One region of the Arthrobacter sp. UCD-GKA genome, then DNA from elsewhere that is predicted to be linked to it. Evidence: riboswitches for the same ligand, from Rfam matches in the RefSeq annotation. Region 1 holds a riboswitch; each other region holds the start of a gene.
What was found. A riboswitch is a leader RNA that binds a small molecule or an ion and turns the genes downstream of it on or off. The one in region 1 is predicted to bind S-adenosylmethionine.
Positions count from the first base shown of each region.

Region 2: another riboswitch for S-adenosylmethionine. It lies ahead of BLJ79_RS07270 (OsmC family protein); the one in region 1 lies ahead of BLJ79_RS15195 (bifunctional o-acetylhomoserine/o-acetylserine sulfhydrylase).
Region 3: another riboswitch for S-adenosylmethionine. It lies ahead of BLJ79_RS16970 (methylenetetrahydrofolate reductase); the one in region 1 lies ahead of BLJ79_RS15195 (bifunctional o-acetylhomoserine/o-acetylserine sulfhydrylase).

Region 1 covers NZ_MOLR01000008.1:242,739-252,289, reverse strand. Annotated here, with positions in the region: gene BLJ79_RS15230 (DMT family transporter) at 1-478, opposite strand, end outside; gene BLJ79_RS15225 (DMT family transporter) at 475-1,455, opposite strand; gene BLJ79_RS15220 (RNA-binding S4 domain-containing protein) at 1,600-1,827, shown strand; gene BLJ79_RS15215 (alpha/beta hydrolase) at 2,223-2,879, opposite strand; gene BLJ79_RS15210 (SGNH/GDSL hydrolase family protein) at 2,968-3,831, shown strand; gene BLJ79_RS15205 (SHOCT domain-containing protein) at 4,000-4,386, shown strand; gene metX (homoserine O-acetyltransferase MetX) at 4,480-5,628, opposite strand; gene BLJ79_RS15195 (bifunctional o-acetylhomoserine/o-acetylserine sulfhydrylase) at 5,625-6,968, opposite strand; SAM riboswitch class IV at 7,041-7,156, opposite strand; gene BLJ79_RS15190 (VOC family protein) at 7,325-7,969, shown strand; gene BLJ79_RS15185 (hypothetical protein) at 8,042-8,332, opposite strand; gene BLJ79_RS15180 (hypothetical protein) at 8,417-8,710, opposite strand; gene BLJ79_RS15175 (CPBP family intramembrane glutamic endopeptidase) at 8,858-9,551, opposite strand, start outside.
Region 2 covers NZ_MOLR01000004.1:205,061-214,611, forward strand. Annotated here, with positions in the region: gene BLJ79_RS07235 (FAD-dependent oxidoreductase) at 1-544, opposite strand, end outside; gene BLJ79_RS07240 (multicopper oxidase domain-containing protein) at 683-3,391, opposite strand; gene BLJ79_RS07245 (DUF8744 domain-containing protein) at 3,391-4,668, opposite strand; gene BLJ79_RS07250 (helix-turn-helix transcriptional regulator) at 4,665-5,372, opposite strand; gene BLJ79_RS07255 (DUF2249 domain-containing protein) at 5,508-5,828, shown strand; gene BLJ79_RS07260 (VOC family protein) at 5,928-6,362, opposite strand; gene BLJ79_RS07265 (MarR family winged helix-turn-helix transcriptional regulator) at 6,605-7,108, shown strand; SAM riboswitch class IV at 7,424-7,542, shown strand; gene BLJ79_RS07270 (OsmC family protein) at 7,584-8,129, shown strand; gene aztD (zinc metallochaperone AztD) at 8,220-9,533, opposite strand.
Region 3 covers NZ_MOLR01000010.1:66,784-76,334, reverse strand. Annotated here, with positions in the region: gene ilvD (dihydroxy-acid dehydratase) at 1-5, opposite strand, end outside; gene BLJ79_RS16975 (helix-turn-helix transcriptional regulator) at 83-919, shown strand; SAM riboswitch class I at 1,352-1,470, shown strand; gene BLJ79_RS16970 (methylenetetrahydrofolate reductase) at 1,576-2,502, shown strand; gene metE (5-methyltetrahydropteroyltriglutamate--homocysteine S-methyltransferase) at 2,557-4,914, shown strand; gene BLJ79_RS16960 (O-acetylhomoserine aminocarboxypropyltransferase/cysteine synthase family protein) at 5,018-6,358, shown strand; gene BLJ79_RS16955 (cystathionine gamma-synthase) at 6,377-7,585, shown strand; gene BLJ79_RS16950 (bile acid:sodium symporter family protein) at 7,792-8,799, shown strand; gene BLJ79_RS16945 (hypothetical protein) at 9,089-9,551, shown strand, end outside.

The sequences.
Region 1 (9,551 bases):
CGGCAATGGTCAACATGGCACCCAGCGCCCGGATGGTGCTGATGCGCCGGCGTCCCCCGGGCCCGAAGCCCAGGCTGTCGACCAGCAGGGAGCCCAGGGTCTGGCCCGTGACGATGGAGACCGTGAACAATGCGACACCGACCAGCGGCACGGTGAGCGTCTGGGAAATCACCACGAACGCGCCGACGCATCCGGCGGCCAGGTACCAGAGCGGGAAGCGCTTTTCCCGCAGGGCCCGCGGAATGGCCAGCGCCCCGGCCCGTGGCCCCGGCAGAACCAGGGAGGCGACCACCAACAGGATGAGCCCGGTGGTGAAGCTGACCAGCGAGGCGGCCACAGGGTCCCCGAGCTTGGCGCCCAGGGCTCCGTTGATGCGGCTCTGGATCGGCATCGCGAGCCCGGCAAACACCGCCGTCGCCAGGTACAGGGGCATCAGCGAATGCTGGTTGGTCCGGGTGGCTGTTGCTGGTGGATTCATGTGGCCTTTCCTGTCCTCAATCGCGGCCTGCCGTTGGGTTGCCAGGAGGCGACCAGGACGGCGAGCAGTGTCACGATGGTTCCCACGATTTCGTTGCCTCCCACTTTCTCGGGAGCGATCAAGAGGTCCATCGCCAGGGAGCCCACCAGCTGGCCCGTGACCAGCCCGATTCCAAGCACCAGGGCCCCGAGCCTCGGCACCAAGGTTACCCCGGTGACCACAAACAGGATTCCCAGGGGCCCGGCGAAGTACATCCACCACAGCGGCACGATCTGGAAACCGAAGGATTCGATGTCAAGTACCGCCAGGGTCACCATGGCCACAAGCAGGCCCGCGGTGGAGGCAAGGTAGTTCAGTGCCGTGGCCGTGGTGGTCGACCCGTACGCCTTGCCGGCACGGCCGTTCATTGATTGCTGGAAGCTCACCAGGATCCCGGCGCCGAGGGCGACCACCAGGGAGATCCACGCCAAGGGCGATTCGGAAATGCTTGCAGCCGTCCCCCAGGAGGCAATCACGGCACCGATCACCAACAGTGCAGCGCCCAGGATGCGTATCCGGGTGATGGGTTGCTTTCCCGCCGGGCTGAAACCGATCATGTCGATGACGATGCTGGTCAACGTCCGGGCGCCGACCACCGCGACGGCGAAGAGCGCCAAACCGATGTTGTTCACGCTGACGGCCTGGGCAACCATGTAGTAGGCCCCCACCAGTCCCGCCAGCAGGAACCAGCGCGGGACCGGGCGATCGCGCCATACCGTCCCGAACCGCCGCCAGCCTGCCCGTGCTCCGGGCAGCGCGAGGCTGGCCACCACCAGGCAGACCAGGGACGTGAGTGAACTGAGCATCGCCGCGGCGAAGTAGCCGCCCAGGTAGCCGGCCGCACTTGAGGTGATCAAGGCCTGCAGGGGCATCAACAGGCCCGCGGCACCCGCCAGCCCGAGCGGGACTGCGTGCGTGTGTGATTCGGGTCGGGCCACGGTTCTCCTCGGGACGTTTTTCCTACAACTGAAACTTACTGGCAAGCGCGTCGGGACTGGGCATTTTGTCGTTCACAGCACAATGCGGGCCCTTGGCCCCTTTTGGGTGCAAGGTCATGGACTCGCATGCGCCATGATGGATACATGGCAAAATCCGAAGCATTCCACCTCCAAATCCGCGACGAATCGATCCGACTGGGCCAGCTGTTGAAGCTTGCCTCGTTCGCCGAAGACGGATTCCACGCCAAGCAGATGATCGAAGACGGCCTGGTGAAGGTCAACGGCGAGATCGAAACCCGCCGCGGCGCCCAGATCCGCAACGGCGACACCGTGAGCGTCAACGGCGAATCCATCACTGTCGAGACGGCCTAACACCTCGCATCGAACCGGCGGCGGCCGTCGGCCCTACCGGCTGACCGTCACCGGCCCCTGCACTTCTTCCGGGCCCATGCCGGCGGCCGATGTCCCGGCGACCAGACCCTTGCCCGAGTTCACCCGGGTTCCGGTGGTGCGCCCGGCGCACACCGGTGCGGCGGGCTCGGGTACATTGCCTGCCCTGGCCGCGGCCCAACGGCCCCCATGCGTTCCAGCGGACGCACCAGCGAGTTGCCCCGGACGCGAAACCGATGAACGGCAGCACGGCAATCGGTCAATCGAGGGCGCTGTCCTCGGCGTGGGCCGAGCACAAAAACCTCCTGCTTGCACCAATGGTTCACGGCAAGCAGGAGGTTTTGTTTACGTCTTCAGCCCGACGGGCGCCGGAAGCGCTAGATCGAGGCACCCTTGAGCACGACGTGGCTGAGGAATTCATGGACGTGCGCCATTTCCTGCGCATTGACCGAGTGGAGCATGTTCGCATAGAGAACCTTGGTGACGTGCACGTCGGTGGTTGCCCAGGCGTGGGTGTATTCGATCTTGTCCTGGGTGATGACCGGGTCGGCCTGGTCGCGTCCCCAGAACACCGGTTTCTTCATGCCCTTGAGGACCTCGTCCTGGAAGAAGCCTTCACCCTCCTCCGGCACGGCGAATCCCGACAGGCCAATGACCGTGGAAAACGCCTGGGGCTGGTGGCGCAGCAGGGAGGTGGCCACGGCCATGCCCATGGAGAAGCCCAGCAGGCTCACCGAGGAGTGCTGCTTGGAAACAGGTTCGAGCCATTCCCACAGGTCGGCGATGGCCTTCTTGACGGCGTCGAACGAGTAGTCGAGGTCCTGCATCAGCGGGAACCAGGTGTACCCGGGGCCCAAGGCCTGGGGCGCCCTCACCGATACCACGGTGAACTCCTCGGGCAGCATGGGAGCCAGGCCCATCAGGTCTTCTTCATTGGACAGGTAACCGTGCAGAAGCACCAAAAGCGGGGTGCCGGCACGTTCGGCTTCCGGGCGGGACCAAATGACAGTGGGGTTCCAACTTGTTTCACTCACCCGACCAGTCAAGCAGAAATCCGCCTTCCCGGGGGAATCCGGAATAAACCTACGCCTTGGTAACTTACGTATTCTTTGGTAGGAATAAATGGTGAACAACATCAGTAAGACCCCTTCGACGGAAACAACCGCACCCGGCTCCGCCCTTCATCCCTGGCGACGCTTCGTGGCCCTGGGCGATTCCTTCACGGAGGGCATCGGCGATGCCGACCCACAGAGCCCCGGCGGGTACCGCGGCTGGGCGGACCGCGTGGCCGAACAGCTCAGCCACGGCATTGACGACTTTGCCTACGCCAACCTGGCCATCCGAGGCCGTCTCATCAACCAGATCTTTGACGAACAGGCCGGCCCGGCTCTCGAGCTCAAGCCCGATCTCATCAGCCTCTGCGCCGGCGGCAACGACGTCATCCGGCCCGGCGGGGACCCGGATGCCATTGCCGACAAGCTCGATGCCTTGATGCGCATCCTGGCCACCTCGAACGCCACCATCCTGCTCTTCACCGGACCGGACATCCGTGACACCCCGATGCTCGGGGGTATTCGGGGCAAGGTCGCGATCTACAACGAAAACGTCCGCACCATCGCCGCCCGCTACGACGCGGTGGTCGCCGACCTGTGGTCGCTTCGCGAATTGCACGAAACGCGGATGTGGGCCGATGACCGCCTGCACTTCTCCCCCTTGGGCCACCACACGATTGCGGCCATGGCCCTGGACGCGCTGAACGTGCCACACGACCTGAAGCACCTCGAGCCGGGCGAGATCGAGGTCAAGAACTGGCGCGAAGCCCGGCGCGACGACTTCATCTGGGCACGCACGCACCTGGCCCCCTGGGTCCTGCGCCGTATCCGGCACCAGTCCTCGGGCGATGGAATCTCGGCCAAGCGCCCGCTGGCCACGACATTCACCATGCCGCCGCCCAACAACTCGCTGGGAAACGGCCCGGCGATCTAGGGGCCCGAAGGATCGACAGCAGAACGGCAGGCAACCATCAAAGGTGAGGTCACGGTAGGAAAACGTTTCCCGGCCTGAGGGCCTCAGATCCCTGCCCCGTGATCTACTGGTGCAAAGCGAAGAATGTCCGCCGACCCCGCGGGCCGGCCCCAAGAGAACGGTTGACACATGAACTTCACCGAGGAGTCCCTGGACGGGCAGGAAATTGTCGACTTTGGCATGGTGCAACCCGACCCCTTTGGCAATTCAAACCCCTTCGACGACCTTGTGGTTGGATTCGGCGTTTTCGGCGTGCTCTTCGCGGTCGCCTTTGTGGCGGTGATCGGATTCATCGTCTTCGTGGCCGTCCGGAACTACAAGGCCAGCAAGAACGCGGGCCTCGATCCCTTCACCCTGCAAACCGAACTGGCGGTCCGCGCCGCGAAGTCGCAGATGCTGGCACCCAGGCAAAGCCGCGAACAGCGCCTGGCCGAGCTCGAGGACCTGCTGGCCCGCCGGGTGATCACGCCCGAGGAGCACCAACGGGCGCGGATGAAGATCCTGACCGAGGACTGAAGGCAAGAAAGGCGGCCCGGGGCCCGAAGAAGGTTTCACCTCTTCGAGCCCCGGGCCGCCTGCCCCCACCGCGGATGTGCGGGCGAGGTTGCGTCAGCTGAAAATCTCCCGCTTGAGCGGCTCGCTGAGCTGCTCGATGTCGGTCAGGAATCCGTCGTGGCCGATCGGCGAGGTGATGTACTTGACCTCGCACGGGTTCGGCAGCATCCTGGCCAGAAGCTCGGACTGCTCGGGCCAGTAGAGGCGGTCCGAGTCGACGGCACCCACCAGGAAATTCACTTCTTCGAGCCGCCCCAGGGCATCCCGGAGCGATCCATGCCCGCGGCCGACATCGTGGCTCATCAAGGCCTCGGTCAGCACCAGGTAGCTGTTGGCGTCGAAGCGGCCCACCAGCTTGTCGGCCTGGTGGTCCAGGTAGCTCTCAACCTGGTATCGGCCCCGATCCAGGCCGGCGCCGGCCACCGGCTGCTCGGACCCCTGCGGGGCACGGCCGAACCGGACATCCAGTTCGGCTGCCGTGCGGTAGGTGATGTGGGCAATGCGCCGTGCGATGCCCAGGCCTGCCGACGGAACGCGCTCATTGGCATAGTAGTCGCCCCCGGCAAAGTCCGGGTCCAACCTGATGGCCGCGGACTGCGCCTGCGCAAAGGCGATCTGCTCGGCCGAGGATTCGGCGGCGGCAGCCACCACCACGCAGTTCTTCACCCGTTCGGGGAACTCCACGGCCCACTCCAGGGCACGCGCCCCGCCCATCGAACCGCCCAGCACGGTATGCCAGGCCTTGATGCCCAGGGCATCGGCGAGCCGCACCTCCAGGCGCACCGAATCCTTGATCGTGGTGAAGGGGAAGCGGGATCCCCACGGCACGCCCTCCGGGTCGAGGCTGGCCGGACCGGTGGAACCGGAGCAGCCGCCGACCATGTTGGCCGCCACGACGAAGTAGCGGTTGGTGTCCACCGTCTTGCCCGGGCCCACGAAACCGTCCCACCAACCGGGTTCGGTCGATGCGCCGCGGGCCACGTGGCTGTCTCCGGTCAGCGCATGGGCGATGTAGACGGCGTTGGTCGCCTCGGCGTTCAGCGTGCCCCAGGTTTCGTAACCCAGCACGATCTGCGGAAGCGTTGCACCGGTTTCGAAGGTGTAGGGACCGGTGTGCAGATGCCGGAGGATGCCGTCGGACACGCGGTCCGGCGCCGCGGCGGTTTCTGCGTCATAGAGCACCACGTTGGTCTCCACGCTCACCGGGCGGCCTGCAGCTCAACATCGCCCAGCGAGGCCACGGCCTCGAAGCCCCCGCGCAGGTCGGCGATGATGTCTGCAATGTTTTCGATGCCCACGCTCAACCGGACCAGGCCCGGGGAAACACCCGCGGCGACCTGCTCGGCCTCGGTGAGCTGGGAGTGCGTGGTGGAGGCCGGGTGGACCACCAGCGAGCGCACATCCCCCAGGTTGGCGACGTGGGAGTGCAGCTTCAACGCGTCGACAAAGCCCTGGCCGGCCTCGCGGCCGCCGGAGATCTCGAAGGAGACGATGGCGCCGGTTCCCTTGGGGCCGTACTTGCGTCCGCGCTCGAACCACGGGCTGGAGGGGATGCCGGCATAGATGACGCGTTCCACCTGCGGCTGGGCCTCGAGCCACTGGGCCACTTCCACGGCGTTGGAGACATGTCGCTCGATGCGCAGCGAGAGGGTCTCGAGCCCCTGGGCGATGAGGAAGGCGTTGAAGGGGGCAACGGCCGAGCCAAGGTCGCGCAGCAGCTGCACGCGGGCCTTGAGCACGTAGGCAAGGTTCGCACCCAAGGCTCCGTTGACACCCAGGTCCCGGGCGTACACCAGGCCGTTGTAGGACTCGTCGGGGGTGTTGAAGCCCGGGAACTTTTCCGGGTCGGCGGCAAAGTCGAAGTTGCCCGAGTCCACGATGACTCCGGCCATCGCGGTGCCGTGCCCGCCGAGGTACTTGGTCGCCGAGTGCACGACGATGTCCGCTCCCCATTCGATGGGGCGGATCAGGTACGGGGTGGACAGGGTGTTGTCGACGATCAGCGGGACGCCTGCCTCGTGGGCAATCGCGGAGACCGCTTCAATGTCGAGCACGTCCTGGCGGGGGTTGGAAACCACTTCGCCGAAGAAGGCCTTGGTGTTTGGCTTGACGGCGGCCTTCCAGCCCTCGAGGTCATCGGGTTCCGAGACGAACGTGACCTCGATGCCGAGCTTGCGCAGCGAGTGCTTGAACAGGTTCTGGGTTCCGCCGTAGAGGCTGGGGCTGGCCACGATGTGGTCGCCGGCCTCGGCCAGGTTCAGGATCGCGAAGGTGGTTGCCGCCTGGCCCGAGGCCAGCAGCAGCGCACCCACGCCGCCTTCGAGGCTGGCGATGCGCTGTTCGACGGCGTCCTGGGTGGGGTTGCCGATGCGCGTGTAGATGGGCCCCAGGTCGCCCAGGGCGAAACGTGCCGCGGCGGTCTCGGCGCTCGGGAACACGAAGGCGGTGGTCTGGTAGATCGGCAGTGCACGTGCGCCGGTCGTGGCGTCGGGCTCCTGCCCTGCGTGGATCTGGCGTGTTTCAAAGGACCAGTCGTTAGACATTTCTTCCCCTTCAAGGATTCAGGGGTATGCCCATGGCCGGCTCCGTGATGGAGTCGTTGGTGTGCTGGGGCATTCCCGCGCTTGTCCCACGTCTTTTTGACGCGGGGCCTGGTCTTCACCCGGGGCACCCCACCGCGGTGGAGGGTTGCCGTTCAGCAAGCCGGGGCCTTCTGCTGAAACTCATGACCTTGGCAATAAGTCTGACCCACGGCGCCGCAAGTCCGCAACCACGTCTCAAATTGTGACAAACCGGTTGGACTGCACAGCGCTCCTGCGCGTACCCCGAACGGACAGCCAAGATGCAAGTTAGGCGATCCTAAGTCGAGAGCCAGATCACAAAGTGCCATGATAGGCACATGATGAGGTTGGACCATGTAACTTACGCTTGTGGACCCGACGGCCTCGCGGCTACTGCCGCTCGGATCGGCGAGGCCCTTGGACTCGAATCTGTAAAGGGCGGTGTACACCCACGTTTTGGTACGCGCAATGTCATCTTCCCGCTGAAGAATGGCCAGTACCTGGAAGTTGTTGAAGTCCTGAACCACCCGTCGTCGGACAAGGCGCCGTTTGGCCAGGCCGTTCGCGCCCGATCCGAACTTGGTGGCGGATGGATGGGCTGGTGCGTTGCGGTTGACGACCTGGCCCCGGCGGAAGAGCGCCTAGGCCGGGGTTCGGTTCCGGGCAACCGGAAATTCCCCGATGGACAGGAACTGACCTGGCGCCAGATCGGCATCAATGGCTTGATCGCCGATCCGCAGGTTCCCTACCTTTTGCGCTGGGATGACGGAACCGAGGACCTGCATCCGTCAAAGGCCCTGGAACCGGTTGGCAAGATCTCCTCGATCAGCATTGCCGGTTCCAGCGAACGCGTTGCCGACTGGCTCGGACAGCCCGAGCAGCTGCCCGTCGGCGAGGTCGCTGTCGATTGGCAGGCTCCCAACGGGACACCGGGAATCCTCTCGGTGACCTTTGAAACGCCAAAGGGTTCAATCACCCTTTAACCACGCAGTCGCAGGACTCTCCGCCAAGGCGGGGGCCGGCCGGTTCAACCGGCCGGCCCCCGCCTTGCTTCGTTACTGGTTGGTCCCGCCACCGGATGCGTTGCCTTCGGCGGCATTGAGCAGTTCGTCCTTCAGGATCTCGAAGTGCTTGGCAGCGACCGATCCGGCGGCCAGGAACAGGCCTCCCAAGAACAACGCCAGTTGAAGGCATGTGGTCAGCGCGCGGACAATCACTGCGCCCGGCAACATCGAGCCGTAGTACCAGCTGGCGATCGGGTCTCCCATCAGGGCGTAGGCCGCGCCCGCCACGAGCATCACAAGTCCCAGCCGGAACATGGCCTGGGAGCTCAGGGGCCCGGGCATGTGTCTCCCGCCTTTCCAAGGTCGGCGTGGGGGCCGTCGTGCGTGCGGGGATCTTCCCTCGGTGCCGGTGTCCGGGGCGGGAAATCAGCCATCGCAGGACCCTGGCCTTGGGGTTCCGCCACCACGCACCCCGGCCACGGCTTCCTCGGCGGAGCGCACCACGAAGGATCCCGCCATCAGGAACAGGCCACCAAAGAACGTGCCTTGCTGAAGCAGCGAGAAAAGCCCTCCGAGCATCGTGATTGCGGCGTTGTAGAAGCTGAACCGGGTGATCGCCCAGCCCAGCAGCGGCGTCAGGACGACGTAGAAGAGCACCCCGACGATCCCCAGGAGCAATCCCAGCCGGAACACCGTCTTCGCGCTCATGGGATTGGGCATGTCCGGCTCCTTGCTCGATGCGCCGGGCTCCTGCCGCCGGGCGTCCGGCCGGAAAGCGCGCCATGGGCGCGGTTGCCGGCTTCCCCCGAGCCTAATGGGGTTGCCCAGGAACTCAAGCCTTTGCATCAAACGTCATCAAACCGTGGTTTACGTGCCCAGCCCAATGGCCGGGCCGAGCAACGCGTAACCGACGAACCCTGCGATGTCCAGCAAGGCGTGGGCGATCACCAGGGGCATGACCCTTCCCTTCCTGGAATACACCCAGCCAAAAACAACTCCCATGGCGACGTTGCCGATGAATGGGCCGATCCCCTGGTACAGGTGGTAGCTACCGCGCAGCACGGCACTGGCACAGATGATCTGCCACTTGCCCCAGCCCAGGCGCCCCAAGCGCTCAAAGAGGTATCCGACGACAATGACTTCTTCCAGGATGCCGTGGCGGATCGCGGAGAAGACCAGCACCGGAACCGTCCACCAGTAGTCGTCCAGCGCCGCCGGCACGATGATGGTGGTCAGCCCCAGGGCCCGGCCGGCAGCATAGACGCCCAGGGTTCCGAGCCCCATGGCCAGAAACAACCCGGCTCCCCACCCCAGGTCGCGCAACGGCCTGGCCGCATCGAAGCCGAGCCGGGCAAAGGGATTGCCTCCCGGAATCCTCCAGAGCAGGTAGAAGACCAGCATCACCGGCACCAGGGCAAAAAAGATATCCAGCAACTGGTAGGTCAAGTCGAAGTACTGGCGCTGGTTCAGCGAGTTGTTCAACGAGGTGGTCTGCGAGCCCAGCGGTGCCCGGGTCATCTTGTCGATGAGGTTCACGATCGAGTAGATGCCCGATTGCCCC
Region 2 (9,551 bases), on a different contig from region 1:
ATGCGAACTCCGTGCCGACGTATCCGCCGCCGACCACCACCAGGGATTTGGGCAACGGCGCGTGCTGCAGCGTCGTGGAGTCGTGGATCCGCCCGCCGATGCGCACGCCGCCGAGGTCCGGGACCTGCGGAACTGCTCCGGTGTTGATGATGATCCGTTTGGCGCCCAGCTCCAGGGTCTCGTCGCCGGCCTGGATCCTGATGCGGCGCGGGCCGATGAAGGCGGCCCGCCCGGTGATGGTCATGACCGAATCAAGGTCATCGAGCATGGAGAAGTTCTTGGCCCGCATGGCGGCGGTGAGCTTGTCCCGGCGCTGCACGGCCGTGTCGAAGTAGCCGGGATCGAACCCGTTGCCGGTGCGGGTCTCCGCGTCGTGGATCAGGGCCTTGGTGGGAACGCAGCCGATGTTGATGCAGGTGCCGCCATACATCCGGTCCGAGGCCTCGACGATGGCCACGCGTTGCCCGGCGCGGGCCATGGTCCCGGCCAGGGTCTTTCCGCCCTTGCCCCAGCCGATGACAATCAGATCCAGTTCGTATTCCATCAAGCCGTCCTTGCTTCGGGAATTATCGTGTTGACTAGACTCGAGTGTGCTCCGCCGCGGTGCGGGCGGTCAAGAAACCAGGGTTCTTCACAGTCAACCCGTTGAAACGCTGCTCCCAAGCCGTTGAAATGCTGACCTCTATTCGGCCACCTTGAACACGCCTTGGGCACCGCGTTCGGCATCGACCATCACGTGGGATACGAAGGGATAGTTTCCTGCCTCGGGGAACTGCAGTTCCACGAATCCGCCCTGCGCCACGCCGAGCGCAAGGGCCTGGCTTCCGCCGCCCCCACCCTCGCGGTCATCGAGCAGGTAGTTTCCCTCGAGCCAGGTGGTGTCGAATTGCCCGCCGATCACGTGGAAGGAGGAGGCCCGGTTGGGCCCGACATCCAGCAGCCAGATCCGCACGCGTTCCCCGACCCTGGCCGGCAGCGGCCGGTGCACGTATTGCTTCGCGTAGCCGTTGAAGACCACCAGGTCCGGCTTCTCCGCGGCCAGCTTCGCGGTGTCGACCTCAGCGCCCTGGGCGCCCAGATAGAACTCGGACTGGGCCAGCACGTAGGAGCGGTCCACCTCGGGCAATCCCTCGGGCTCGATCACCACGGTGCCGAACATGCCGTTGGCGATGTGCGCGCTCATGGGCATGGTCGAGCAGTGGTACATCCAGATCCCCGCCCGGGTGGCGGTGAACGCGTAGCGCAGCGATTGGCCGGGCTGGATGGTGCGCATGGGCTCGTCCGGTGCCAGCGCACCGGCATGGAAGTCGATGGAGTGGCCCATGGTTCCGTCGTTGACCAGCGTGATCTCGAATCTGTCGCCGACCCGGCCGTGCAGCAGCGGGCCCGGCGCGGTGCCGTTGAAGGTCCAGAGTTTTTGCCGCACTCCCGGGGAGACCTCGGCAATTGCTTCCTGCGCGGTGAACGTGGCCTGGTGGACAACGGGCTTGCCGTCCTTCGGCCGTGGCGGAAGCACGGGCAGCGACGCGTCATGCGCGGTGAAGGACGCATCGGGTTCTTCCATCAAGTCTAGCGGGGCGCCTGGGGCCGACGGGGCCTGGGACGCCGGCTGGTGCAAGGACCCGTGGCCCGGGTCAGCCGCTCCGGGATCGACGCCGGGTGCCGCGGGCGTGCCGGTGGCCTTGATGTCCAGCACCATGCCCATTTGCCTGTGGCCCACGATCGAACACCAGGCCGAGACATCGGAGGTGATGACTCCGGCGTCCACGGTGGCGCTTTGGCCCGGGGCCAGCCGACCGCTGTTTGCCCCGGTTGCCAGCACCAGGTCGTGCGTTTCGGTGGCATCGGTGTTGGTCAGCTCGATGACCAGATGCGTGCCGGCGGGAACCTCGATGCTGGAGGGGGTGAAGCGCATGTCGGCGGCCTGGACCTCCACTGTCATGGTTTCGGCCGTGGTTGCCGGTGCCGCTGTGCCGGCTTCGGGAGGGGCGGGCGGTGCGGCGATGCCGGAGGCCGCCAGGTCGATGGCCACTCCCACCGCGATGGCCAGCACCACGGCGACGAGTCCGGCCATGGCCTGGCCAGCACGCTGGCCCGCGGGGCGCTCCCCTTCCGGTTCCAGGCGCACCCGTGCGGCCGGGGTTCCGGCGGGCAAGCCCAGGGCCTTGATGCCTGCGGCCGCCTTGACCTTGGCACCGCGGTGGGCCCGCAGGGCCATAAAGAGCAGCGGGAGGAAGCTTGCCATGGACACCAGGTACAGCCCCGAGCACAGCACCCGAACCAGCGAGGGAACCGGCAGCGCACACACCAGCAGCGCGGCATTCGCGGTGGACACGCGCAGCACCGCCCCGCGGTCCAGCACCGTGGTCGCGGCCCTGACCGGGGCCGGACCGCCACCCAGGACCACCGGCACCAGGTAGGACAGCGCACCGAGCAGCACCTGCGCGGCGAACCCGGCCACCAGGAACGGGGTGATGGAGGCGAACTGGCGGCCGACCACCTGCCAGTCGCCGGTGCCCAGCAGGGAAACGACCAGGGCCACCAGGCACCCGATCCACCAGCTGACAGCGCCCAGCACCGAGAGCGTGGAGAAGGTCTTCGGCGGCTTGTTCCGAGCGACCTGGATGAAGGAGGACGCCATCATCCCGAGGCCCGCAATGTAGCCGAGCAGGCCCGCCGCGGCCACAGGCAGGAGACCGAATCCGGCGCCGAGCCCCGCGGCCAGGGCAGAGGCAATGAGCACCGGCAGGGCCCGCCGGGAATTGGCCGCGGCCTGGTCGGCGATCCTGGTGCGCAGCATGGTGGGCCAGAGCGTGACCAGGGTTCCCGCCACCGTCAGGCCCACCCATCCCAGGACGTTGAGGAACGCGTGGGCCAGGGTGACCTGCTCATGGGTCGGCGAGCCGGTGCCATGGGCCAGCACGGTGCCCAGCACCGCCCCGACGGGCAGGAAGGCGGCCGCGGCGATGTAGTACTTCACGGTTGCGCCAAAGCGGGAAGGCAGGGCGCGCTGCATGCGGGCGAGCAGGTCCACCCCGTGCCAGAACACGGCCCCTGCCACCAGTGCGGCCCCGGTCGCGGTGACGGGCCAGAAGCTGGACAGCACCCCGGTGACCACCACGACGGTGCCGGCGTTGAGCATGAGAAGCCGCCAGTTCTGGGTGGCCCGGTCATGGGTCCGAGCCGGGGTGCGCAGCAGGGCGATGGCAAAGTACTGGGACCAGACCAGGATCGCGTGGGAGATCGCGCCGAGCAGCAGCAGGTGGATCATGAGCCAGCGGGGCGCGGGGATCTGGCGGTGGACCAGCGTGGCAGCCACGAGGAGAACCAGCCAGAGGGCCACCGGCAGATCGCGCATGGGCCAGAAGCCCCTGGACGGGTTCTTGCTCATCATTCTGGCTTCCGTAGCGTTATCGGTAGGCCGGAGCGCGGAGGTTGCGCTGCGGGGTTGGTGTCGGGCAATGGTCTTGCCACCTCCGGCGGGCCGATGCCCAGCAACTTGGGCGCAAGCAAGGATTTGCCGGGTCCGGGAGGCTCAGCGGCAGGCGGCGCTGGTGCCACAGTCTTCGGCCGGGGCTCGCCCATCAGCACGGAGGCGACGGCCAGGACCAGGAAAAGCAGCAGAGCCAGGACGTTGGCCGCGCCCCCGGCGCGCCAGGCCCAGTCGTATCCAAGTCCGTTGCCGATCCACAGCCGCAACGCCAACCCCGCCCACAGCAAGGTCGCCGGGACCCACATCATCGGGCGATAGGGCAAGGGGCGGCGCAGGATCGCGGGAAGGATGCTCGAGGAGTGTGCAATGACCATCGAGATCGTGAATCCCAGGAACACTGCGTGGATGACCGTGTCGTAGGCGGCCCGGGTTGCGGGGAATCCGAAGCACCAGGTGATAGCGGCAACCAGCAGCCATCCGTAGCCGGCGAGCATGCAAGTGGCCATGAACCGGGTGGCTCCGGTGGCGCGGATGGTGCGGCGGGCAACGTCGTGGGCGGCCAGCCACAACACCAGCACGGCAAGGACCAGGCCGAACCCGACTGATCCCCACGCCGGGTTCAGCAACGAGGCCGCTACCGCGAAGGTGAGCAGCCAGGACAGCTGGAGCGCCCGGGTTCCGGCCAGCGGACCCATGGAGATGCGTGCCAGTTCCACGCGCTCGCCCGCGATGCTCAGCACCAGGAAGGCTGCCAGCCAGGGCAGCAACAGGGCCATTTCCACCCCGCCGAGCCACAGGATCGCGGCACCTGTGCCCAGTGCAGCACCCAGCAGCTGGATGAGCACGGAGTGGTCGCGCTGTCGGCGCCAGAGCGGCAGGTAGACCCACACAAGAGCCGCCATCCCGGCGAGCAGGCCCAGCTTTCCGGCGTAACGCGGCACGTTGGAAAGCAGCAGGAGAGATCCGACCCCCAGCAGCAACGGGCTGAGGTAGCCGGCGCGCCGACCCAGGGCCACCGCGCGTTCAAGAGCGACCAAGGTTCCCACGAACCCCAGGGCCAGCACCATGCCGTGGACCTCGCTCCAGTGGGCTGCGTTCAGCGGAGCGGGCAAATCCAGGAGAAGCAAGGCTGCGTTCAGCCCGGCCAGCAGGCTCGCGGCAGCGGGCACCATGAACAGGGTGCGTGCCGGGATCGGCCGGGGCTTGGCTTGGATGGATTTTCGGGCGGCATTCATTCGGAGAGGGTTTCGCTGGCTGCGGCGCGCAGGTGCAGGGCGCACTGGCCGGGGGCCGAAAACGGCAACAGGGTGCTGGAGGAGCCGTCGAGTCCCATCTCGGCGAAGGCCCCCTGGATGATCCCCAGGTGGACGCCACAGACGATGTCCGGGTGCTTGCTGGCCGCTTCAATGAGCGGACAGCGGGTCAGCACCACGTGTTCGTTGGAGGCATCGGGTTCAGGGGCGAATCCGACTTCTTCAAGCATGTCGACCAGGTGGGACCGGGCCGCCTCCGCCGGGCGGTCGCCATGGTGCTCGCCTTGTTGCTTGAGCGTCAGTTCCCTGCCCCAAACCTTGCCTGCACCCACCGCATCCTGGACCGGATGCGCACTTGTTTCATGCAACACGGTGGCCAGGGCGGAGGCCAGGGAGGCATAGGGCGAATGCTCGATGGGTTTCTTGGCTTCCCAGAGCCATGCGGGACGGCCACGGCCTTCCGAGACGGCGCGCTCGCGGCTCAGGTAGCCGTCGCGCAACAGATCCTCGAGATGAGCCCGGACGGTGTTTTCATGCAGCCCACAGGCGCGCGTGATGGCAGCGATCGTGGCGGGGGCCGATTGCGCTTCCAACAGCTCAAGGATCCGCAGGCGCGTGGGCGAGAGCGGGCGCCCGAAAGACGTGCGTCTGGTCCGGGCCGGTGAACGATCCGAGGGACCGGTCACGGGGTGGCCAAGGCGGCAAATGACAGGCGACGGCGACTACGATTGTTTTCCACGTAGTTAACTGTAATAAAATGATTCGAAGGTTACCAGTCGACGCTGGAAACCGAGACCCCACTTGATCAAAGGAACCCCATCATGGCTGACATTGTTATCTCCTCCAGCAAGGAAGAAGCCGAGAAGCAGACCCAACCCGCGGCCCACGAGTGCGCCTGCGGCGATCATGATGCCGAACTTCCGGAGCTTGACGCCCGGTCCATCCCACACGCGATCCGCCACGCCACGATCTTTGGAGCCCTGGATTCCCTTGCCGCGGGTGCCGGCCTGGTCCTGGTGGCGCCGCACAACCCCCTGCCGCTGCTGGACCAGCTCGAAAGCCGGGCGCCCGGCGCATTCGAGATCAGCTACCTCGAAGAGGGGCCGGAGGCCTGGCGCCTGCAACTGGTGCGCAAGGCCTAGAAACCCCGGAGGAAGACCTATGGGGCCCGGCCGACACGGCCTGACCCCACAGCTCCGTGCCTTGGCACGCCCGATGCCGGCGCGCCAAGCATGCGTTCGCTATTGCCCGGCGCTGTCCGCTCCGGCGATATTGACCATCCAGTCGACGCCGAACTTGTCGGTGAGCATGCCGAACCAGTCGCCCCACGGGGCCTGAGCGAGTTGCTCTCCGATCTTGGCTCCGTCGATGAGCTTCTCCCAGTAATTTGTCAATTCTTCCTTGTCGTCGCCGCTGAGGGTGACGGAGATGGCGGTTCCTCCCTTCCATTCCATGGAAGCGGGGGTGTCGGCGGCCATCAGGTTCAAGCCGTTGGGTGCACGCAGGTGCCCGTGCATGATCTTGTTGTTGTCGTCGTCCGGGTAGTCCGTCTTGGCGAACTCGAAGTCCGCGAAGGGACGAAGGTCCAGCTCGCCACCGAAGACCGACTGGTAGAACTCGAGCGCGGGACGCGCCGTGTCGCGGAAGCTGATGTAGGGGTTGAGGATCGTGGCCATGGTGTTCTCCATCGTTTGGCGGGGTTCAACAACTAGCAATTCTGCCCGGCACACCCGCTCCCCGGAACCCTTGCGGGCGGATGTTTGCCGGGTATCCGCCGGGAAACGGGCAGGGGCGAATGGTGCCGCGGCCCCGCCCGCTTCGAAGCAGGGCTTGGCAACGGCCGCGCCGATGCCGCACCCCGGGAAATCCCGCGGCAACCAGGATGTCGAAGCGGAAGATCGCAACTAAAATGAATGACATGACTTCACCGTTTTCCGATTCCCGTCCCGACCCGGGATCGGCCACCGACTCCACCGCACTCGATCCGCTGATCGAGGATGTGGAAAAAGAGTTCTCCATGATGGTCGTCAAGGCGCGCCAGGCCATCCGCAGGCGCGCCGCCTCCATCCACCCGGAGCTCCAGCCCCTGGGCTACAAGGTGCTCTCCATCCTGGCCCGCGAACAGGCCCAGCAGCAGATCATCCTGGCCGAGGAACTCCAGGTGGACAAGGCCACAATGAGCCGGATGATCAAGTGGCTCGAGGCCAAGGAACTGGTGACCCGTGTACCGGACCCGAATGACGGACGGGCCATGCTGGTCAGCATCACAGACGCGGCGCGGGCCGGCGTGACAGCCTCGAGCGCCGCCTCGCGCCAGCTGCTGCGCAACAGGCTGATTTCCTGGGAACCCGAGGAAATCAAGCGCTTCTCCGACCTGCTGGCCCGGCTCAATGCGAACGACCAGCCCCAACACCGCAAATAACTTGGCTCCATGGAGTTCCCGGCCCCGGCCCTTCACACCGAAGGGCCGGGGCCTCTTTCATGCCCGGCGCCAGGGGCGCCCGCTTGGTACCGAGGACCACACGTGCATCAAAGCCGGAGCCTCCGGCACACCAGGCCGTCCAGCAGTTCGAAGATTATTCGTACATCTCGATTGAAGCGGCCATTCCCATTCGCCCAACAGCCTCATGTCGCGGCCTCAGCGGACACTTGTTCGACGAAAGGCGATTTTGTCGTGACGATTTGTTAAGCACCCACCTTGCCTCCGTGGTGCGGCTTCGGGAAGACTCATCAGCAGAATCACGAGTTCCCGCCATTCACGACCCTGGTCGGCGGGACGGCAACCCTCTTCGTCATAGCGGGGTGCTCCAGGTGAAGATTCGACGCCGCCCGACCGGGCCGGCGTAAGTATGGCGCCGTGCGAGCGCATGCGCCAACCACGAAAGGATCCGTTTCCCATGTCCGAAACCCTGATCGAAAACACCCTGGACTCCGTTCGCGCAAAGAAGCTCACCGCAGCCGGCACCGCCTGGGGCGAGCGCATCTCGCAGAACACCACCAGCGCTGCCCTGACCTTCAAGGCCAGCGGCGTGTCCACCGGATCGGTCTCCAGCGAGATCACCGCCGGCAAGCACCGCTTCATCGTCGACGAGCCCGAGGCATTGGCCGGGGACGACGTTGCAGCCAGCCCCGTCGAGTTCGCCTTGGGCGCGCTGATCTCCTGCCAGGTTGTGGTCTACCGTCTCTACGCGCACCAGCTGGGCCTGAAGATCGACTCGCTGGAAATCAACGCCGATGCGGACCTGGATGTGCGCGGGCTGTTCGGCATCGAGAAGACCGTCCGCCCCGGCTTCGGCGAGGTCCGCCTCACCGTGAAGATCCAGGGCCCGGAAACCCGCGAGCGCTACGAAGAGCTCCAGGCTGCCGTGGACGAGCACTGCCCGGTTCTGGACATCTTCACCAACCCGACGCCGGTGAGCGTCGAATTGGTCACCGCAAGCTAGCGCCACCATGATCCGGCCGCGGGCCGGTGCCGATCGAGGGGATCGGCACCGGCCCGCGGCTCTTGGTTTCCGCCAGCGCCCGGGTGCCGGTTATCCCTCGGTCGAGGTGATCTCGTTGGGCACCTCGGGCAGGTCGACGGTGCCGGAGACCTTGCCGGTCTTCAGGTCCACGAGGTGCAGCTGCTTGCTTTCCGGTTCGGTGACGTAGGCGATTGGGCCGGAAACGTGCACCGTCGGGCGCGGCTGCTGCCAGTCGACCGGCTCCTCCCACGCCTCGACCACCGCGATGGCCTTCTTTTCCTTGCCCGTCTTCACGTCGTAGACGTGCAGCTTGCCGTCGGTGCCCAACAGCAGTGCGTCGCCCGAGGCGCTGCGGGCCAGGGAGCGGAACGAGTAGCTGTAGTCGATGTCGATGAGTTTCAGGGAATTGGACGCGGTGTCCGTCAGCGAAAAGGTGCGCGGGCGTTCAAGCTCGGCGTCCTTGTCCGTCTTGTAGTCCCCGAGCACCACGGTGGAGGCCGCGGATCCGGCCTGGTTGCCGATCCGACCGTAGGCGTCCGGGGCGTCAAGCTTGGCAATCTTGTCGCCCTTGATGACCAGGATGCCGTCCTCGCAACCCACCACCATGGCCTCGTCCTTGGCGACAGCCTCGCCGTGGACACCCGGGCACTGCGTGGACTCGGACACCGTGGTGCGTCGGTGTCCGGCGTCCGGGGCGGAGAGCAGCTTCACCGCGTTGACGGCCTCGGCATTGCCGTCGGTGACCATCAGCGTCCCGTCCCCGCGCCGCACGGCCACGCCGTGGTGGGCCTCGGGCAGTGCAACGTCGTCGGTGCGCGGCAGTTCATGGTTGGCGAGCTTGGCGGATTCGAAGATGTTGATCTTGCCGGTGGCGTCGTCGAAGAGGGCTGTGTGCCCGGCATGGACCACCGCGTGCCCGGGCTTCCCGGCCGGGAAGACCAGCTCGGTCAGCGACGGTTCGGAGACGTAGTGGTGTGAGTGCTCCCCGTGCTTCTCGGACCAGGCCCCGGCATCCAGGACCCTGAATCCCCCGGCGGTGGAGACGAGCACACGGCGGCCATCGCCCGCGGGATTGACGCGGTTGAAACCCGCAAGCTTGTGCTCCGAGAGGACCGAGCCGTCGCGCGCATCGGCAACCAGCAGCCCCCCGTCGTAGGTCAGCACGAGCCGCGGCGTGGCCGAGCCTGCCTCGGACACCACCGGAGCCGGGGCCGATGGCGCGGCCTCGCTTCCGGGTGCGGCCGTGCCGGGGGCCGCGGAGGCACATCCGGCCAGCAGCGTCCCGGTGGCCAGGACCGCCAGCGCTCCCCACCGCCTGCGCCTGAGACGGACAGTCGAATGGGCAAGGGCAAGGGGCTTGTTGCGTGTTTTGTGATGTGACATGGCGACAACAGTAAGTTA
Region 3 (9,551 bases), on a different contig from region 1:
GGCATGATCCAAGTCAACCAGCACCGTCCGCGCGGCGGAAGACGCTCCTAATACTAGTAGTGGCAGTGATAGATTTAGACGAATGAACGATGAACGCAGGCGGGAGCTGGGGCAGTTCCTGCGCGACAGGCGCGGCAACCTTGTCCGCGCGGAACTGGGGCTGCCGCCGATCGGGCGCAACCGCACGCTGGGCCTGCGCCGGGAGGAGATCGCCGCCTTCGCCGCGGTCAGCGTCACTTGGTACACCTGGCTCGAACAGGGGCGGGACATCAACGCCTCCCGCCAGGTGCTCGAATCCATCGCCCGCGTGCTCACCCTGACCTCGGCCGAAACGGCGTACCTGCTGGCCCTGGGCGGATACACCCCCGTCCCCGCCACCGAGGTCATGGCGATCGAGCAGGCACCGGACCACCTGCAACGGCTGCTCGACGCCTTTGACTTCCCGGCGTTCGCCGTCGCCCCGGACTGGGGCATCGCCGGCTGGAACCGCGCCTACGCGGGCCTCTACACGCGCATCGGCGCGGTGGGCCCGGAGGACCGGAACCTGCTCTGGCTGATTTTCACCGATCCGTACCTGCGCCAGATGCTGCCCGACTGGGAAGAAACCTCGCGGCACTTTGTCGCCGAGTTCCGTGCCGAGGCCGGTGCCCGCCTGGGATCGGCCGCCCACACAACACTGCTGAAGCGACTGGGAGAAGCCAGCGAACAATTCGCCAAGCTCTGGGCCGACCGCGGCGTGGAGCGCTTTGCCTCCCGGCAGCGCGTGTTCCTGCACCCGGCGGCCGGCGAGCTGGTCTTTGAGCAGCACCGACTGGTGCCCTCCGACGCCCCGGAACTGCACCTTGTGATGTACGTGCCGGTGCCCGGAACCCCGACCGGGGAGAAGATGCGCAAGCTCCTGGCGGACGAAACCTCCTGACTCCGCCCCGCGCCAAACCAAGGCGCGGACCGGGTCGCCGGCCACGGCGCCCGAGCCGTTCCGCACGCACCCCCTCCTGCCCATCCAGAGGTCCTGCCGCGCCCGGCAAATGAACCCCGCCGGCGGCTGCCTCATAGCCCGAATGCGGTAGCCCGGCCGCCGCTTGCCATCGCCTGCGGCCCCCGGCACTGCTCCCGCTGGCAGTGCCGCGGGACGTCACGGAAGCTTCACGGAAATTCCCCGGTCGTCATGCCCGATGCAAAAATCCTTGAAATTCAAGGGAAGCAGTCGAATTTCCTCCCGTAACAATGTGACCCCCACGGCGAGCGAAAATGACGCTGCGGGGTCATGTGAAGTGCTTTAACCATTCGTGACAGCCTGGCCGGCAGGGCCCTTGCATCAGTGGTTTCGGCAGGCCCAAGATGGATACATCAACCATCAAGAGCGGCTGAGAGATCTGGCTCGTTGACGCCGCAGCAACCATCGCCCGATGGAATTCCCCTTCCGGGGAATCCGATCGGCGAGGGTGCTAAGGCCAGAAGCGATGGAGCCGCTTTCAGCGTTCACTCACATCGCCGCAGGAAACCCGTGACGGGTGCCTGGGGCTTTTGTGGCGAGCCTTGAGGCCTCCCTCGTGTCGACGAGGAGTAATTTCAATGAGCATTGCACCGACGACGGCACCGCCGTCACTGTCCTACGAGCTGTACCCGCCGGTGAACCGCGATGCCTCCGAGGGTGTTTTCAACACCATCTCCGCATTGGAGTCCACGGATCCCGACTATGTGTCGGTGACGTACTCGGGGTCCCCTGCCCGCCGCAACGCGTCCCTGGAACTGATCGAGCACCTCATCCAAAACACCCGGCTGCGTCCGCTGGCGCACCTGACCTGTGTGGGGGAGAGCCGCGAATCGCTGCAGAACCTGATTCGCCACTTCATCTCCCTCGGGGTCCGGGGCGTGCTGGCCCTGCGCGGGGACCTGCCCACCGAGCCGCATCAATGGCGCGGGGAATTCCCCTTCGCCCGATACCTGATCGAACTGATCCGGGAGGTGGAGGCCGAGCACTCGGCAGCACTGGCCGGCGGGCGGCTGGGCGTGGGCGTTGCCGCCTACCCCATCCGGCACCCCGAATCCCCGTCCTTCGAGCATGACGTGGAGGTGCTGCTGGCCAAGGAACGCTCCGGGGCCAACTACGCCATCACCCAGGTGTACTTCCAGCCCGCGGAATACACACACCTCGTGGAGTCCGCCCGCCGGGCCGGGGTCACCATCCCGGTGATCCCCGGGGTCATCCCGCTGAACTCGCTGCGGCGCCTGAACCGGCTGGCGTCGATGACGGGGATTGCCCCGGATCCGATCCTGGCCCACGCCCTGGAAACCGCAAGCTCGGAGGCCGAACGCCACCGCATCGGCGTGGACGCCGCCGTCAACCTGGCCCGCAGGGCCTTCGACGACGGGGCACCGGGCGTGCACCTCTACACCTTCAACGACCACCGCGGCTCCCTCGACGTGATCGAGCAGCTCGAACTGCCACGGACCCGCGCCACCCTCACCAACGCCTGGGCCACCCGCGCAGCGGTCTGACCGGCACCGTCTTTCCAGCTTTCAGCAACGTCAACAACACCAAGGAGAAACACCATGTCGAAGCCAATCTTCCCCGCCGCCTCCATCCTCGGCTACCCGCGCATCGGGCCGAACCGCGAACTGAAAAAGGCCCTCGAGGCCCACTGGGCCCAAAAGACCGACGAGGCCACGCTGCACGCCGCTGCCCTGCAGCTGCAGAAGGCGAACCTTTCCAGGCTTGCCGCACTGGGCCTGAAGCCCGACGATGCCTCGCTGCCCGGCGACTTCGCCTACTACGACCAGGTCCTGGACGCCACCCTCGCCCTCTCGGCCCTGCCCACCCGCTTTGCCGACCTGGCCGACGCCAACGGCGCCATCGACACCGCCGCCTCCTTCGTCCTGGCCCGCGGCGACGAATCCCGCGCCCCGCAGGAAATGACCAAGTGGTTCGACACCAACTACCACTACCTGGTCCCGGAAATCGGCGAGACCACCCCGATCAGGGCCAACGCCACCGCACTGGTCGAATCCTTCACGGCGCACGCCGCCAACGGCACCACCATCCGCCCCACACTGGTCGGCCCCATCAGCTACCTGCTGCTGGCCAAGGCCGAGGACGGCGCAGCTCCGGGCTTCGACCCGCTGGCCCGTATCGATGAGGTCGTGGCAGCCTACGCGAAGATCCTCGCCGAGCTGTCCGCCGCCGGCGCACCGTGGGTGCAGCTGGACGAGCCGGGCCTGGTCACCGACCGCGGCGCCGAACTGGCGGTCCCCGGCGCGCTCGCCGAATCCGTCTACACCAAGCTGGCAATCGCCACTGCGCGCCCGGCGCTGCTGGTCACCTTCGGCTACGGCACCGCCGGGGATCCCGCCCGCCCGGGTACCACCCAGGGCCTGCTGGCCCGCGCCGGCGTCGAGGCCGTGCACGCCGATGTGGTCCGCGGCGCGCTGCCCACCGCCGAATTCCTCGGCGACCTAGCCGGTTCCACGCTCGTGGCCGGCATCGTGGATTCGCGCAACATCTGGCGCAACAACCTCTCCGCCTCGCTGGAGATCCTCAAGTCGCTGCGCACCGAGGTCGAGAAGGCCGACGGCACCCTGGCCGTGGGCACCGCCACCTCGCTGCAGCACGTCCCGCACGACGTCGCCCTGGAAGCAAACCTTCCGGCCCACCTTCCCGAATGGCTCGCCTTCGCCAACCAGAAGGTCGCCGAGGTCATCGCCCTGGCCAAGGGCATTTTCGAGGGCGAATCGGCGATCGCCGCGCAGCTCTCGGCCGCCGAGTCTGCCATCGCCCACCGTGCCGGATTCGCCGGGATCACCGTCGCCGCGGTGCGCGAGCGCCTGGCCAACCTGACCACCGCCGACTTCTCCCGCTCCGATGCGCAGACCCGCAAGGCCGCCCAGGAGGCCGCCCTGGAGCTGCCGCCGCTGCCGACCACCACCATCGGATCCTTCCCGCAGACCACCCAGGTCCGCGCCGCCCGCGCCGCCCACAAGGCCGGCACCCTGGATGACGCCGGATACGAGGGCTTCCTCAAGGAGGAAATCAACCGGGTGGTCGAGCTGCAGGAACGCCTGGGCCTGGATGTGCTGGTGCACGGCGAGGCCGAGCGCAACGACATGGTCCAGTACTTCGCCGAGAACTTCGACGGCTTCTCCGAGACCGAGAACGGCTGGGTGCAGTCCTACGGATCCCGGGCCACCCGCCCCTCGATCCTCTGGGGGGATGTCTCCCGCCCGGCGGCCTTCACCGTCCCGTGGATCTCCTACGCCGCCTCGCTGACCACCAAGCCGCTCAAGGGAATGCTCACCGGACCGGTCACCATCCTGGCCTGGAGCTTCATCCGCGACGATGCGCCGCTGGCCACCTCCGCCAACCAGGTGGCCCTGGCGCTGCGGGATGAGATCGCGGACCTGCAGGCCGCCGGGATTTCCATCATCCAGGTCGACGAGCCGGCGCTGCGCGAGCTGCTGCCTCTGCGCGCCGCGGACCAGCCCAAGTACCTGGGCTGGAGCGTGGATGCCTTCCGCCTGGCCACCGCCGGCGCGGTGGATGCCACCCAGATCCACACCCACCTGTGCTACTCGGAATTCGGCGAAATCATCGAGGCCATCGACGCGCTCGATGCCGATGTCACCTCGATCGAGGCCGCCCGCTCCCGCATGGAGGTCACCGCGGATCTGACCAGCTACGGCTACTCCCGCGGCATCGGCCCGGGCGTGTACGACATCCACTCCCCGCGCGTTCCCTCCACCGAGGAAGTCGCCGAGCTCATCGACATCGCCCTGGGTTCGCTGGATCCCAAGGCCCTGTGGATCAACCCGGACTGCGGCCTGAAGACCCGCGGCTACGCCGAGACCGAGGCCTCTCTGGCCAACCTGGTTTCCGCCGCCGTCGCCGCCCGCGCCACCCTGGGTGCCACGGTCTAGCCTGCACGCAGCTATGCGGGTGCGGCACCGGGGAAATCGGTGCCGCACCCGCGCACCATCCCATAACACGCACTTCTTCCTCCCCGGCCCGAAAGGCACGATCATGGCCTCCAGCTCCTGGCACCACGCCACCACCGAAATCCACGCCGGGTACTCCCCGGCGGGAGAACACCGACCCATGACCGTGCCGATCTACAACACCGCGGCGTACCAGTTCCCCGACTACGCCACCGCGGCAAGGCTCTTCTCACTCAAGGCACCGGGCTTCACCTACTCGCGCACCGGCAATCCCACGGTCGCGGTGCTCGAGGAGCGCGCCGCTGCCCTGGAGGGCGGGATCGGGGCCATCGCCACGGCCACCGGGCAGGCGGCCGTGGCTCTGTCCCTACTGGCGCTGCTGCAGGGACCCAACCACCTGGTGGCCTCGTCCAAGCTCTACGGCGGCACCGTCGACCTGCTCACCGACACCTTCGCCGACTTCGGCGTGAGCGTCACGTTCGTCGACCCGGAAGACCCTGCCAACTGGGCCGCGGCCATCACCGAGAAGACCCGGGGATTCCTGCTCGAGTCGGTCTCCAACCCGCTGGCCACCCTGGTGGATCTGCGCGCAATCACCGATCTGGCCCACGCCGCGGGGATCCCGGTGGTCGTGGACAACACCCTGGCCACCCCGGCCGCCTACCGGCCCATCGAGTTCGGCGCCGACATCGTGGTGCACTCCGCAACCAAGGCCCTGTCCGGCCACGGATCGGTTCTTGGGGGACTGGTCATTGACGCCGGAACCTTCGATTTCACCGATGCCGCCCGCTGGCCGCAGATCGCCGGACCCAAGGCGCGTTACTACGGGGATTCGCTGCTGGGACGCTACGGAGCCAAGGCCTACCTGATGCTCGCACGCTCCAAGTTCCTGCACGATCTGGGCCCCACTCTCTCGGCGGCCTCGGCAAGCTCCATCCTCACCGGCATCGAGACGCTCTCACTGCGCGTGGCCAAGGCCCAGGCCAACGTGCTCGAACTGGTCAAGGCCCTGGGAGTGCACCCGGCCGTGGCCCGGGTGCACCACCCCTCGGTGCCCACCCACCAGGACCACGAGCTGGCCACGGAACATTTCCCGAATGGCACCGGCTGCGTGTTTTCCTTTGACCTCAAGGACCCGGCAGCGGTGCCGCAACTGGTCGATTCGCTGAAGCTCTTCGCGCTGGCCGCCAACATCGGGGACGCCCGCTCGCTGATCGTGCACCCGGCCGCGATGACCCACTGCCGGCTCAACGATGGGCAGCTTGAAGCCGCAGGCATCGCTCCGGGCACGCTGCGCCTGTCCGTGGGACTCGAGGACGCCCGAGATCTGGTCGCCGACCTCACCGCCGGGCTCGACGCCCTGGGCCGGAACAACACCACCACCGAAACCGTGGCCAACGCGCCGCGCGAAACCGTCAACGCCTAGGGACCAGGGAGCAGAATCATGGGAACCACCAGCCACCAGGGTTTTAACACCCAAGCCATCCACGCGGGCCAGGCGCCCGACCCGCTCACCGGGGCGGTCATCCCGCCGATCTACCAGACCAGCACCTTCGTGCAGGACGGGATCAACGTGCTGCGCAGCGGGCACGAGTACTCCCGCGGCTCCAACCCGACCCGCAACGGATTCGAAACCCAGCTCACCGCCCTGGAGGGCGGGCATGCCGGTTTCGCGTTCGCCTCCGGGATCGCCGCCGAGGACGCGCTGCTGCGCGCGGTGCTGGCACCCGGTGACCACATCGTGCTCGGCGCCGACGGCTACGGCGGCACCAACCGGCTCATAAACCGCCTGCACGGCAAATGGGGGATCACCAACACCCCGGTGGACATCACCGATCTTGAAGCCGTCGCCGCGGCCGTGCAGCCGGGAAAGACCGCGCTGGTCTGGGTCGAAACCCCGTCGAACCCGCTGCTGGGCATCGCGGACGTGGCCGGCTGGGCACGGATCGCCCATGCGGCAGGTGCCCTGCTGGTCGTGGACAACACCTTCGCCACCCCGTTCCTGCAGCGCCCGCTGTCCCTGGGCGCGGACGTGGTAGTGCATTCGACCACCAAGTACATCGGCGGGCACTCGGATGTGCTCGGGGGCGCGGTGATCGTGGCCCGGAAGGAATTCCGCGGCGAGGAGCTGGCGCAGTCCGTGGGCTTCCAGCAATTCGCCGGGGGAGCGGTGGCCGGGCCGCAGGACTGTTTCCTGGCCGCCCGCGGGCTGAAGACCCTGGGGCTGCGCATGGAACGCCACTGCGCCAACGCCGCGACCCTTGCCGATTGGCTGGGCACCAGCGAGGAAGTCGAAACTGTCCTGTACCCGGGCCTGGAATCGCACCCCGGCCACGAGCTGGCCAAGACGCAGTCCAACGGCTTCGGCGGGATCGTCTCGATCCAGTTTGCCGGAGGGGAAGCCGCGGCCCGGGCGTTTGCCGAGTCGATGAAGCTCTTTGCGCTCTCGGTGTCTCTGGGCGGGGTCGAGTCGCTGGTTTGCTACTCGGCGGAAATGACCCATGCCTCGGTGGTCGGCACCCCGTTGGCCGTGCCGCGGAACCTGGTGCGCCTGAGCGTGGGAATCGAACAGGTCGAGGACCTTCTCCAGGACCTCGAGCTCGGACTGTCCGCAGCCCGGAACGCCTCGCGCCAGTACGCGGGAGCCAGATAAAGACTTGCGGTGGTCCCTTGTGAAGGTCTGAGGGGGCTGGGGAGGGGCCACCGCAAACCCGTCCGGAACGAAGGCGGCGGGAATGCGTGAAGCAAATGAAGCCGTGCTGCCGCGATAAGCGGTAGATGGTTGGCGATGAGCGGCAAGCGGTGAACGGATTGTTGTCACAAATGGACAGTGACTGATCAGTTTGTCACGATCTATTCATGTCAATTGATCGAAACGTACAACCAAAGCCCGGACTGGATGCCGAAGAGCGCAGCGCAAAGATTGCCGTGACGCTCTTCCCGCTGCTGGTCCTGGCCGGCGGGGCGTTCGCCCTGTTCTCCCCGGAAACCTTCAGCGGATTCTCCAAGGCCATCAACCCCTTGCTCATGGTCATCATGTTCGGCATGGGCCTGACCTTGACGCTTCCCGACTTCGCACTGGTCGTGCGCAAGCCGCTGCCGGTGCTCCTGGGCGTGGTGGCGCAGTACGTGATCATGCCGCTGCTGGGCCTGGGCATCTCCATGTTGCTGCAGCTGCCCCCGGCCCTGGCCGCCGGTGTCATCCTGGTTGGTTGCGCACCGGGAGGCACCTCCTCGAACGTGGTGACCTACCTGGCCAAGGGAGACGTCGCGCTCTCGGTGACCATGACCTCGATCTCCACCCTGCTGGCACCCATCTTCACACCGCTGCTGACCCTGTGGCTGGCCGGACAGTATCTGCCGGTTGACGCCGGGTCGATGGCCAAGTCGATCGTGCAGATCGTGCTCATCCCCGTGGTCCTGGGCCTGGTGCTCCGCGTGATCCTGCCGCGCCTGGTCGCCAAGGTGCTGCCGGCCCTTCCCTGGGTCTCGGTCATCGCCATCACCGGCGTGGTGCTCATCGTGGTGGCCGGAAGCGCCGCCGCCATCTTCAGCGCAGGTGCGCTGATCCTGCTGGCCGTCATCCTGCACAACGCCGGCGGTGTGGCCCTGGGCTACGGAACCGCGAAGCTGTTCAAGCAGCCCATCGCCACGCGCCGCACCATGGCCATCGAGGTTGGCATGCAGAACTCCGGCCTGGCCTCGGGCCTGGCCAAGACGTACTTCACGCCGGAAGCAGCACTTCCTGGCGCGGTGTTCTCGGTCTGGCACAACCTCTCCGGTGCGGTCATTGCCGCCTACTGGCGCCGCAGCAGCGCGAAGAATGCCGAGCGCGAAGCCGCCGAAGCGGAACTCGTGGCCAAGTAATCAACAAAGGCACGAAGTAAGGCACGGTGTTTCGCGCTGAGCAATCATCGCGAAACACCGTGTCTTTTCATCGCAGATGGTTGTGCAGTCGTGGAACGGGCGGCCCGCGTTGCAGCCCAATTTGTCCTTTGACGAGACCTGAGCACTTGAGTTTTCGGCAATCTAAGCGCGTCCTGAACCTTTTTGCGGGAATCGTTGGCCATCCCGGCAAGGACGTCAGTCAGACTAGACAGGCTGTCTAAGCTTGGTGGCAGGCCCACCAACCTGGGGAATAGGAGCAGCGCCACCCATGAACATCCCTCGACCGCGCATAGCGTTTCTACCCAATACACCTGACGCGAGGCTGCTGGCGGACCTCACGAGTCACGCAAGCGACCTTTCAGAAGCCTCGCATACCCTGGGCGAGGCCTTCGCGGCGGGTGAGGGTTCCGGCTTGTGGTTGCCACTGACGTCGCACGCGGTCACGGCATACGTCCGCCCATTTATTCACTCCAATGTCCGCACCCGCCTTGACGAAATGCCTGGCATCCCGGCCATGTCGTCCGCTCTCAAAACGGTGCACGACACCATTCGCAAGTATCGCAACACCACCATTGCCCACTCGCAATCGGACCTGGCCGTGCCGCTCCCCGTTGCCATCCTGGACGCCGAGGGCCTGGCGGTCGAAGTCAAAGGCGTATCCATCATTCATCAGATGCCACTCATCCTTGCCGAACGCTTCTCCTGCCTGGTTTCTTCGATGGAGGACGTCG